DNA from 3 places in the Kitasatospora sp. NPDC051853 genome. Region 2 is predicted to be linked to each of the others. Evidence: riboswitches for the same ligand, from Rfam matches in the RefSeq annotation. Region 2 holds a riboswitch; each other region holds the start of a gene.
The links. A riboswitch is a leader RNA that binds a small molecule or an ion and turns the genes downstream of it on or off. The one in region 2 is predicted to bind thiamine pyrophosphate.

Region 1 (3,228 bases), 150 kb from region 2:
CTTGTAGGTGATCACGCCGGTCTTGACGTCGTCCCGGTTGGGCAGGCCCAGGTGCTCCTTGGGCGTGACGTAGCAGAGCATCGCGGTGCCCCACCAGGCGATCATCGCCGCGCCGATGCCCGAGGTGATGTGGTCGTAGCCGGGGGCCACGTCCGTGGTGAGCGGGCCGAGGGTGTAGAACGGCGCCTCGTCGCAGATCTCCTTCTGGAGATCCATGTTCTCCTTGATCTTGTTCATCGCGACGTGGCCGGGGCCCTCGATCATGACCTGGACGTCCCGCTCGCGGGCGATCCGGCCCAGCTCGCCGAGGGTCTGCAGCTCGGCGAACTGCGCCTCGTCGTTGGCGTCCGCGGTGGAGCCCGGCCGCAGGCCGTCACCCAGCGAGAAGGTGACGTCGTAGCGGGCCAGGATGTCGCAGAGCTCCTCGAAGTTGGTGTAGAGGAAGTTCTCCTGGTGGTGCGCCAGGCACCAGGCCGCCATGATCGAGCCGCCGCGCGAGACGATGCCGGTCTTGCGACGGGCCGTCAGCGGGACGTAGCGGAGCAGCACGCCGGCGTGCACCGTCATGTAGTCCACGCCCTGCTCGCACTGCTCGATGATGGTGTCCCGGTAGACCTCCCAGTTCAGCTCCTCGGCCTTGCCGTCCACCTTCTCCAGCGCCTGGTACAGCGGCACGGTGCCGATCGGCACCGGCGAGTTGCGCAGGATCCACTCGCGGGTGGTGTGGATGTTCCGCCCGGTGGAGAGGTCCATCACGGTGTCGGCGCCCCAGCGGGTCGCCCAGGTCATCTTCTCCACCTCCTCCTCGATCGAGGAGGTGACGGCGGAGTTGCCGATGTTGGCGTTGATCTTCACCAGGAAGTTGGTGCCGATGATCGACGGCTCCACCTCGGGGTGGTTCACGTTCACCGGGATGACCGCGCGGCCGCGGGCCACCTCGGAGCGCACGTACTCCGGGTCCATGCCCTCCCGGAGCGCCACGAACTCCATCTCCGGCGTGACGATCCCGCGCTTCGCGTAGGCGAGCTGGGTCACCGCGCCCTCGCGCCCGCGCAGCGGGCGGCGCGGGCGGCCGGGGAAGACCGCGTCCAGGTTGCGCAGGTTGCCGCCGCGCGGCGAGGTGTGCTTGATGCCGTCGTCCTCGGGGCGCGCCTCGCGGCCCTCGTACTCCTCGACGTCGCCGCGCTGGCGGATCCAGGCGTCGCGCAGCACGGGCAGGCCGCGGCGCACGTCGGGCTGGTAGGCGGGGTCGGTGTACGGGCCCGAAGTGTCGTACAGCGGAACGGACTTGCCGTTGGTGAGGACGACCTCCTTGAACGGCACCCGCAGGTCGGGCCGGGAACCGTCGCGGTAGGCCTTGCGCCATGCCGGGGTCGGGTAGCCGGTGGTGGCGCTGGTGACGGCGCTCTCCACCTGGGCCGGGGCAGACTTCTGCTGTGCATCGAACGTGGTCATGAGACCTCAAACTCCCTACGCCGGCATTACCCGGTCAGGTTCCTGCGGTCGACGCAGCGGTCGGTACGCGGCTCGCACGTACCTTTCAGCGCCCTCTCAGCCCGGTGCTCCGAGCTCCCGTGTCCACAGGCGGTTTGCCTGCGACAAGACGTCCAACACCGTAGCGGTCAGGTTGCGGATGGTCCAGAGCAGACCTGACGGTCTGTTCACCACGTGAGACGGCCCGGCCCCCCGAGGGGGGCCGGGCCGTCCGTCGTCGTGCGGGGCGTCAGCTCTTGGCGGCCTTCTTCACCAGGATCACCACACCGGCCGCGACGCCGACCACGATCAGGGCCTTGAACAGGAAGGCGAGCAATGAGGTCACCGCGCCGACCACGAACCAGATCAGGTTCCAGGCCAGGATCACCGCGATGACCGGGACGACGATGTTGCGCACCCAGGAGGGCAGCGACTTCCAGAGCTCGGCCATGTCCGTTCCTTCTCTCCCCTCGGGCCGGTGACGGCTGGTCCGTCGCGTCCCGTTGCTTCGATACTTCGACCGTACCCGGCCGGGGCACGGCTTCCGAGGGGTGGCGGCCCGGAGAGAACCCGGAGATGCCCCCTAGGTCCGGGCCGGTCCGACCCCGACTCCGGGAGGAGTCAGACCGGCCAGGTCTCGCGGCGCCAGGCGGCGTCCCAGAACATCCACTCGTACCGCGAGGTGGTCACGAAGTGCTCGACCACCCGGGCCCGCTCGGCCGGGGCGAGCTGCTCGCCCAGACGGTCCGTCAGCTCCAGCACCCGGCGGACCACGGACTGGAAGGCCTCGTCGCCGTAGGTGGCGATCCACTTGGCGTAGAGCGGGTCGGGGGAGGAGGAGGCGAGCAGCTGCTCGCCGACCCGGGCGTAGATCCAGTAGCAGGGCAGCACCGCGCCGACCGCCTCGGCGAAGGAGCCGCCGTAGACGGTGGCCAGCAGGTAGCTGGTGTAGGCCCGGGTGGTCGGCAGCACCGGCTCGGCGGCGGCCTCCTCGGCGCGCTCGCCGAAGGCGGACAGGAAGTCGGCGTGCATCTCCTGCTCGGCCGCGATGGCGCCGACCGCGTCGGCGGCGAAGGCCCGCACGCCCTCCTCGTCGGGGGCCTTGGCGGCGCAGACGGCCAGCGCCCGGGCGTAGTCCCGCAGGTAGTGCGAGTCCTGGACCACGAAGTGCCGGAAGGCCTCGCGCGGCAGGGTGCCGTCGGTCAGGCCGGAGATGAAGGGGTGGGCCAGGATCTCCGCGTGGATCGGCTCGATCGCCGACCAGAGTTCCTCGGTGAAGGTCATCGTTGCTCCAGGGATGGACGGGTCGGGCCTCGGCCGACCCTACCCGGAGCGCTCCGGACGGCCCGTCAGTCCTCCGGCGGGGAGAAGACCACCAGTACCCGGAGCTCCTCGGTGACGTGGTGGAAGCGGTGCGGCGTGCCGGCCGGCACGTAGACCACGCTGCCCCGGCCGACGGTGGTGGTCTCGCCGCCGACGGTCAGTTCGGCCCGGCCGCTGATCACCTGGTAGAGCTCGTCCTGGGCGTGCGCGGTCTGGGTGTCGGTCTCGCCGGGGGAGAGCGCGTAGAGCCCGGCGGACATGTGACGCTCCTTCAGGAACCGCAGGTAGGCGCCGCCGCCCTCGGAGCGTTCGGCGTCGAGCCGGTCCAGCCGGAAGACCTTCACGGGGGCCACCCTCCTGTTGTGATGGCCACATTGAACAACATGCGCCCGGGGAGCTTCCGCCGGGCCCGGCGGCCTGCCACCCTCGTGG
Region 2 (3,228 bases):
ACGACAGTTTTCAAGACTGGTCCCTTAGGCCGCTCGGGCAACTCTCCAGGCGGAGGTCAGCCTAACGGTTCCCGGGGGGATCCGTGCACACCCTTCCGGGGTCCTAGTTGTCGCCCTTGCGCTCGCCGAGGGTGACGGTGGTCTTGGCGGTCTTGTTGTCGCGGGTGTACTCGACCTCGACCTTGTCACCCGGCTTGTAGGTCCAGATCTCGCTGACCAGGGTCGGGCCGCTGTCGATGACGTGGCCGCCGAGCTTGGTGATGACGTCGCCCGGCTTGAGGCCGGCCTGGTCGGCGGGGCCACCGGGGGTGACGGCGGGCTTGCCCTGGACGGAGGAGGTCTGGATCTGGGCGCCGTCGCCCTTGTAGTCGTCGTTGCGGAGCACGCCGAGGATCGCGTAGACGGGGGTGCCGTTGGCGATCAGGTCACCGGCGACGCGCTTGGCCTGGTTGATCGGGATGGCGAAGCCGAGGCCGATCGAGCCGGCCCGGCCGGAGCCGCTGCTGTTCGACTGGATCGCCGAGTTGATGCCGATCACCGCGCCGGAGGCGTCGAGCAGCGGGCCGCCGGAGTTGCCCGGGTTGATCGAGGCGTCGGTCTGCAGCGCGTTCATGTAGGAGGCCTGCGCGCTGGTCTCGTCGCCGGAGGCGACCGGGCGGTCCTTGGCGCTGACGATGCCGGTGGTGACGGTGCCCTCCAGGCCGTACGGGGCGCCGATCGCGATGGTGGCGTCGCCGACCGCGACCTTGTCCGAGTCGCCGAGGGCGAGCGGGACGAGCTTGTCCTTGGGCGGGTTGTCGAGCTTGATGACCGCGACGTCGTAGCCCTGGGCCCGGCCGACCACCGAGGCGGCGAAGGAGGAGCCGTCGGAGAAACGGACCGTCAGCTTGCCGCCGCTGGCGGCCGGGGCCACCACGTGGTTGTTGGTGAGGATGTGGCCCTCGGTGTCGAAGACGAAGCCGGTGCCGGTGCCGGACTCGCCGGAGCCCTGCGCCTTGATGGTGACGACGCTCGGCAGCGCCTTGTTGGCGATGCCGGCCACCGACTCGGGGGCCCGGTTGACCGCCTGCTGGTTCTGGCTGGCCTGCACGGTGGTGCTGGAGCCCCGGCCGGAGGAGGACGAGGTGGTGCCGTTCCGGTCCGCGACCGAGACGCCGATCGCGCCGCCGGCCAGACCGGCCAGCAGGGCGACGGCCGCGACCAGGGCGATCAGGCCGCCGCGCTTGCGGCCGGGCGCCGGGGTGGCCGCGCCGGGGAACTCCGGGTACCCGGGCAGACCGGGGCCGCCGCCACCGGGCGGGGTGGCCCAGCCGCCGAGCGGGGTGCCGGCGCCGAAGGGGTGCGGGTGCGCCTGCGGCTGCGGGTGGGCGTGGGCGTGCGGGTCCGCGGCCGGCGGGAGCGGGGCGGCGGCCGGAGCCGGGGCAGCGGCCGGGACCGCGTACGGGTTGTCGGCCGCGACGGGAGCCTGGGCCGGGGCGGCGGCCGGCACGGCCGGCGGCGGCGCGTCCAGGTAGGACGGAGCGGGCGGCGCGGCGGCGGGCGGGGCCGGCGGGGTGGCGGGCGCGGGCGGCAGCACCGGCGGCGGGGCGTCCAGGTAAGAGGGTGCCGGGGGCACCTTGCCGAGGGCCACCGTGTCGGCGGGCGCCGCGGAGGTGCGCTCCTCCTCGGGGCCGTTGGCCCCACTCACGTGCTCGCTGCTCACGGACGACCTCCATAGCTGACAGGACCTTGGGCCACAGTTTTCCGCATGTCCGATTCAGTTGTCGTAAGGAGCGTTCTGAAGGATTGGTGAGAATCCTTAGCCGTTCCCGACATCCCACGCCTTGGGCCCCGCCTTGGTGTTCGACGGTCCTGCGGCTAGCCTGGCGCTCCAAACTGACACGCGGGAGCTTGGACCGTCCAGGCTGAGAGTGCGCGGAACGACCGTACGCCATGCAGGAGCTGGCCGTGCGGCGAGGGAGCGCAGACCGCTCGAACCTGTCCGGGTAATGCCGGCGTAGGGAGCTTCGGCCATGACGGCTGCTTCGCCTTCCCCTGTCCAAGACGTCTCCGCGAGAGCCGAGGCGCCCCTGGTCCTCGACACGGCGCCGCCGCGCACGCTGGACTTCCGGGCGCTGTTCTCGCTCTGGGCCAACCTCGGCGTCAGCCTGATCGGCTTCACCAGCGCCGCCACCGTGATCGGCGTCAAGGGCGCCGAGCTCTCGCTGGCCGCCGCGGTCACCGCCACGGTGGCCGGCACCGCGATCGGCACCTCGATGCTGGGCGTCGCCGCCCTGATCGGTGCCCGCACCGGCGCCCCCGCGATGGCCCTGCTCCGCGGCCTGTTCGGCACCAAGCTGTCGTACGTGCCGACGGTGCTGAACATCGCGCAGTGCATCGGCTGGGGCGTGTACGAGCTGCTGGTGATCGCGATGGGCGCCCAGGAGGTGACGGGCACCCAGGGCTGGCAGTGGCTGTTCGTGCTGCTGGCCGGGGTGCTGACCACGGTGCTGACCATCTGGCCGCTGGGCTCGATCGCGGTGCTGCGCAAGTACGTCACCATCGCGGTGGGCGTCGCGATGGTGTACTTCACCGTCCAGCTGGTCCGCCAGGGCGTGCCGAACCCCGGTGCGGGCAACTGGACCGGCTTCCTGACCGCGACCGACGCGATCATCGCGGTCTCGATCTCCTTCGTGCCGCTGGCCGCCGACTACACCCGGCACGCCCGCAGCTCCTCCTCCGCCTACTGGGCCACCTTCTCCGGCTACTCGCTGGCGCAGGTCTGGTGCTACCTGCTCGGCGTGGTGGCACTGCTGCAGTCCGACGGAGACGCGACCCGGATCTTCTCCTCCTTCACCGGCGTCGCGGCCGGCTGGGCCTTCCTGCTGGTGCTGGTGATCCGGGAGACCGACCAGTCCTTCGCCAACGTCTACTCCACCGCGATGTCGGTGCAGAACCTGCTGCCGAAGGTGGACCGCCGCCTGCTGACCGGCGGGATCGGCGCGCTGGTGACGGTGCTGGCGCTGAACACCGAGGAGTTCACCGCCTCCTACTACGGTTTCCTCGGCCTGATCGGCGCGGTCTTCGTGCCGATGTTCGCGGTGCTGGCGGCCGACTACTTCCTGGGCACCGGCCGGCGCGGCTGGAACCTGGACGAGGACGCGCCGGCCCGCCCGCTGATGCTGCTGCCGTGGGCGCTCGGCTTCGTCACCTACCAGTTCATCGCGCCGACCGCGATCGACGGCTGGC
Region 3 (3,228 bases), on a different contig from region 2:
TCGTCTGCCACGGTCAGCCTCCCTGCACGGCGGTGAGGATCTCCACCCGGTCGCCCGGGCTGAGCACGGTCGCGTTCCACGAACTGCGCGGCACCACGGCCTCGTTGACGGCGGCGGCGACCCCGCCGGACGAGGCGCTGAGCTGGCTGACCACGGTGTCCAGGGTGGTGGCGGCGGGCACCTCGCGGGCCTCGCCGTTGACGGTCAGGGGGATCTGGTTCATGCGGCGGCCTTCGGGGCGAAGCGGCTGGGGGAGAAGGGAGCGGCCAGCGCGGGCACCGCGCCGGTGGACAGGTAGTCGGCGGTCAGGTCGGCGGTGACCGGGGTGAGCAGCACCCCGTTGCGGTAGTGGCCGGTGGCGGCGACCAGGCCGGGCAGGGCGGTCGGGCCGAGCAGCGGGGCGTTGTCCGGCGAGCCGGGGCGCAGGCCCGCACCGGTCTCCACCAGCGGGAGTTCGGTCAGGCCGGGCACCAACTCGTGGGCGTCGCGCAGCAGTTCGTAGACCCCGCCGGCGGTGACGGTGGTGTCGTAGCCCTGCTCCTCGCTGGTCGCCCCGATCACCAGCTCGCCGTCCGCGCGCGGCACCAGGTAGATGTGCTGCCCGCGCACCACGGCCCGGACGTTGCGGGAGAGGAACGGCGCGTACGCCGAGGGCACCCGCAGCCGCAGTACCTGCCCCTTCACCGGCCGCACCGGCGGCAGCAGGCCCTCCGGCAGGCCGGGCAGGCGGTGGCTCTGCGGCCCGGCGGCCAGCACCAGTTGGGCCGCCGCCACCTCCTCGCCGGAGCTGAGCCGGGCGCCGGCGGCCCGGCCGCCCCGGACCAGCAGCTCGACGGCGGCGGAGCGGACCAGCTGCACGTTGGAGCGCTCGCAGGCCAGCACCAGCGCGGCGGCCAGCCGGCGGCCGTCCACCTGGTGGTCGCCGGTCACGTGCAGGCCGCCGCGCACGCCGGGGGCCAGCATCGGTTCGAGCTTGCGGGCCTCCCGGCCGGTCAGCCAGTGCGACTCCAGGCCGAGGCGCTGCTGGAACGCGTGCAGCTCGCGCAGCTCCTCCCGGTCGTCGGAGTCGAGCGCCACCGCGAGGGTGCCGGTCCGGCGGTAGCCGGTCTCCAGGTCGGTGAGGTCGGTGAGCTCGGCGACGAAGTCCGCGTAGCGGTCGTTGGACGCCATCCCGAGGCGTAGCAGCGGCTCCTCGCCGTACTGCAGCTCGGTGACGGGGGCCAGCATGCCCGCCGCGACCTGCGCCGCGCCGCGGCCGGGCTCGGGGTCCACCACGGTGACGGCCAGGCCGCGCTGGGCGGTCCGCCAGGCGACCGCGAGGCCGATGATGCCGCCGCCGATCACCAGGACGTCGGTCTCGGTGCGTGTCAAAGCCCTGCACTCCCTTCGCCGGAATGACCCGGATCAGGTTCGGACGGTCGCAGGCCGTCTCAGCCCGCCTCTCAGCCCGGTGCACCGGGCTCCCGTGGATACCGACCCACCATATCCCCGCCCGGGTCGCCGACCGAAGAGCGAGTTCACGGAGTGAGAGCGCCCGCGGGCACTACGCCCCGGCGGCGAGCAGGGCCGGGAGGAGGCCGGGGAAGCGGGACTCCAGGTCCTCGGTGCGCAGGACGTTGAGCTTGGTGGTGCCCGCGTAGGTCTGGCGGATCAGACCGGCCTCGCGCAGGACGTTGAAGTGGTGGGTGAGGGTCGAGCGGGAGACGGCGGCGTCGAAGGTGCCGCAGCTCATCCCGTCCGCCGCCTCGGACAGCTGTGTGACGATCCGCCGTCTGACCGGGTCGACCAGGGCCTCCAGGACCTGTTGCAGCGTCAGGTCGGCCGGATCGGGGTGCTCCAGGGTGCGGACCACGGTGACTCCTCGGGTGGGTGGGTAGGCCCCATCGTACGGCCGCCGCCCCGTGAGTTCGATGCCCATCAAAGTTTGACGGCCATCGAAATTCATGGTGGGGTCGTCACCGAGCAGATCCGGCAGAAGGAGAGGCCAACCCATGGCACGGCACGTCCAGTTCGACGAGATCGGCGGCCCCGAGGTCCTGACGGTGCGCGAGGTGGAGCTCCGGGCCCCCGGCCCCGGCGAGGCGAGGATCCGGGTGGACGCGATCGGCCTCAACCGGGCCGAGGTGATGTTCCGTTCGGGCGGGTACTTCCTCCGGCCGACCTTCCCCTCCGGCCTCGGGGCCGAGGCCGCCGGCGTGGTCGAGGAGCTCGGCCCGGACGTCACCGGCTTCGCCCCGGGGGACCGGGTCGGCGTCGTCCCGGCCTTCCCGCAGAACCTCTACGGCACCTACGGCGACCACGTGATCGTCCCGGCGCACGCCCTGGTGCCCGCCCCCGCCGGCCTCGACCCGGTGGCCGGCGCGGCGGTCTGGATGGCCTACCTCACGGCGTACGGTGCCCTCGCCGAGAACTCCCCGGTCCTGCCCGGCGACCACGTCCTGATCACCGCCGCCTCCAGCAGCGTCGGCCTGGCCGCGATCCAGACGGTCCGTCACCTCGGGGCGGTGCCCATCGCCACCACCCGCGGCGAGGCCAAGCGCAAGGCCCTGCTGGCGGCCGGCGCCGAACACGTGATCGTCACCGACCGGGAGGACCTCCCGGCCCGGGTGGCCGCGATCACCGGCGGCCGAGGCGTCCGGCTCGCCTTCGACCCCGTCGCCGGGCCCGGGGTCAACACCCTCGCCCGGGCCGTCGCCCCCGGCGGGCAACTGGTGGTCTACGGACGGCTCGACCCGCGCCCCACCCCGCTGCCCAACGCCGACGAGTACCCCGCCCTGAGCACCCGCACCTACACCCTCTTCGAGGTCACCTCCGACCCGGAGCGGCTGCGGCGCGGCGTCGCCTTCGTCACGGCCGGCCTGCGCAGCGGCTCGCTCGCCCCGGTGGTGGACCGCACCTTCGACCTGGCGGACATCGCCGAGGCCCACCGCTACATGGAGGCCAACTCCCACGTCGGCAAGATCGTCGTCACGGTGCCGCACCAGGTGGTGCCGGGGGATCGGTGACGGCGGCGTTCGGCAGGGCAGTGACCCAGGGGCGCGGGGAACTGCGCGAGTACGGAAGGCGGATCGGCGTGAGATCGGGGCACGTCAGCCGGTTGCACGTGCTGCCGTACCCCCGCGCGCCCCGCGGCGGAGCCGCAGATCGGCAGAGCCCCGCGCCCCCGGTGTGACCACTTGCGTTCCGGGGTGACCACTTGCGCTCCGTCGGTAGGGTGGGCGGGTGGAG

Region 1: another riboswitch for thiamine pyrophosphate. It lies ahead of thiC (phosphomethylpyrimidine synthase ThiC); the one in region 2 lies ahead of ACIA8O_RS11185 (purine-cytosine permease family protein).
Region 3: another riboswitch for thiamine pyrophosphate. It lies ahead of thiO (glycine oxidase ThiO); the one in region 2 lies ahead of ACIA8O_RS11185 (purine-cytosine permease family protein).

What each region holds. Positions count from the first base shown of each region.
Region 1 is NZ_JBITBY010000003.1:328,194-331,421, reverse strand. Features, by position in the region: gene thiC (phosphomethylpyrimidine synthase ThiC) at 1-1,455, opposite strand, end outside; TPP riboswitch at 1,451-1,586, opposite strand; gene ACIA8O_RS10485 (DUF5326 family protein) at 1,724-1,924, opposite strand; gene tenA (thiaminase II) at 2,095-2,757, opposite strand; gene ACIA8O_RS10475 (cupin domain-containing protein) at 2,823-3,140, opposite strand.
Region 2 is NZ_JBITBY010000003.1:480,414-483,641, reverse strand. Features, by position in the region: tRNA gene ACIA8O_RS11195 (tRNA-Ser) at 1-47, opposite strand, end outside; gene ACIA8O_RS11190 (S1C family serine protease) at 104-1,702, opposite strand; TPP riboswitch at 1,873-2,020, shown strand; gene ACIA8O_RS11185 (purine-cytosine permease family protein) at 2,013-3,228, shown strand, end outside.
Region 3 is NZ_JBITBY010000002.1:248,009-251,236, reverse strand. Features, by position in the region: gene ACIA8O_RS05910 (thiazole synthase) at 1-11, opposite strand, end outside; gene thiS (sulfur carrier protein ThiS) at 14-223, opposite strand; gene thiO (glycine oxidase ThiO) at 220-1,371, opposite strand; TPP riboswitch at 1,365-1,477, opposite strand; gene ACIA8O_RS05895 (ArsR/SmtB family transcription factor) at 1,544-1,852, opposite strand; gene ACIA8O_RS05890 (zinc-dependent alcohol dehydrogenase family protein) at 1,992-3,005, shown strand; gene ACIA8O_RS05885 (NAD(P)/FAD-dependent oxidoreductase) at 3,223-3,228, shown strand, end outside.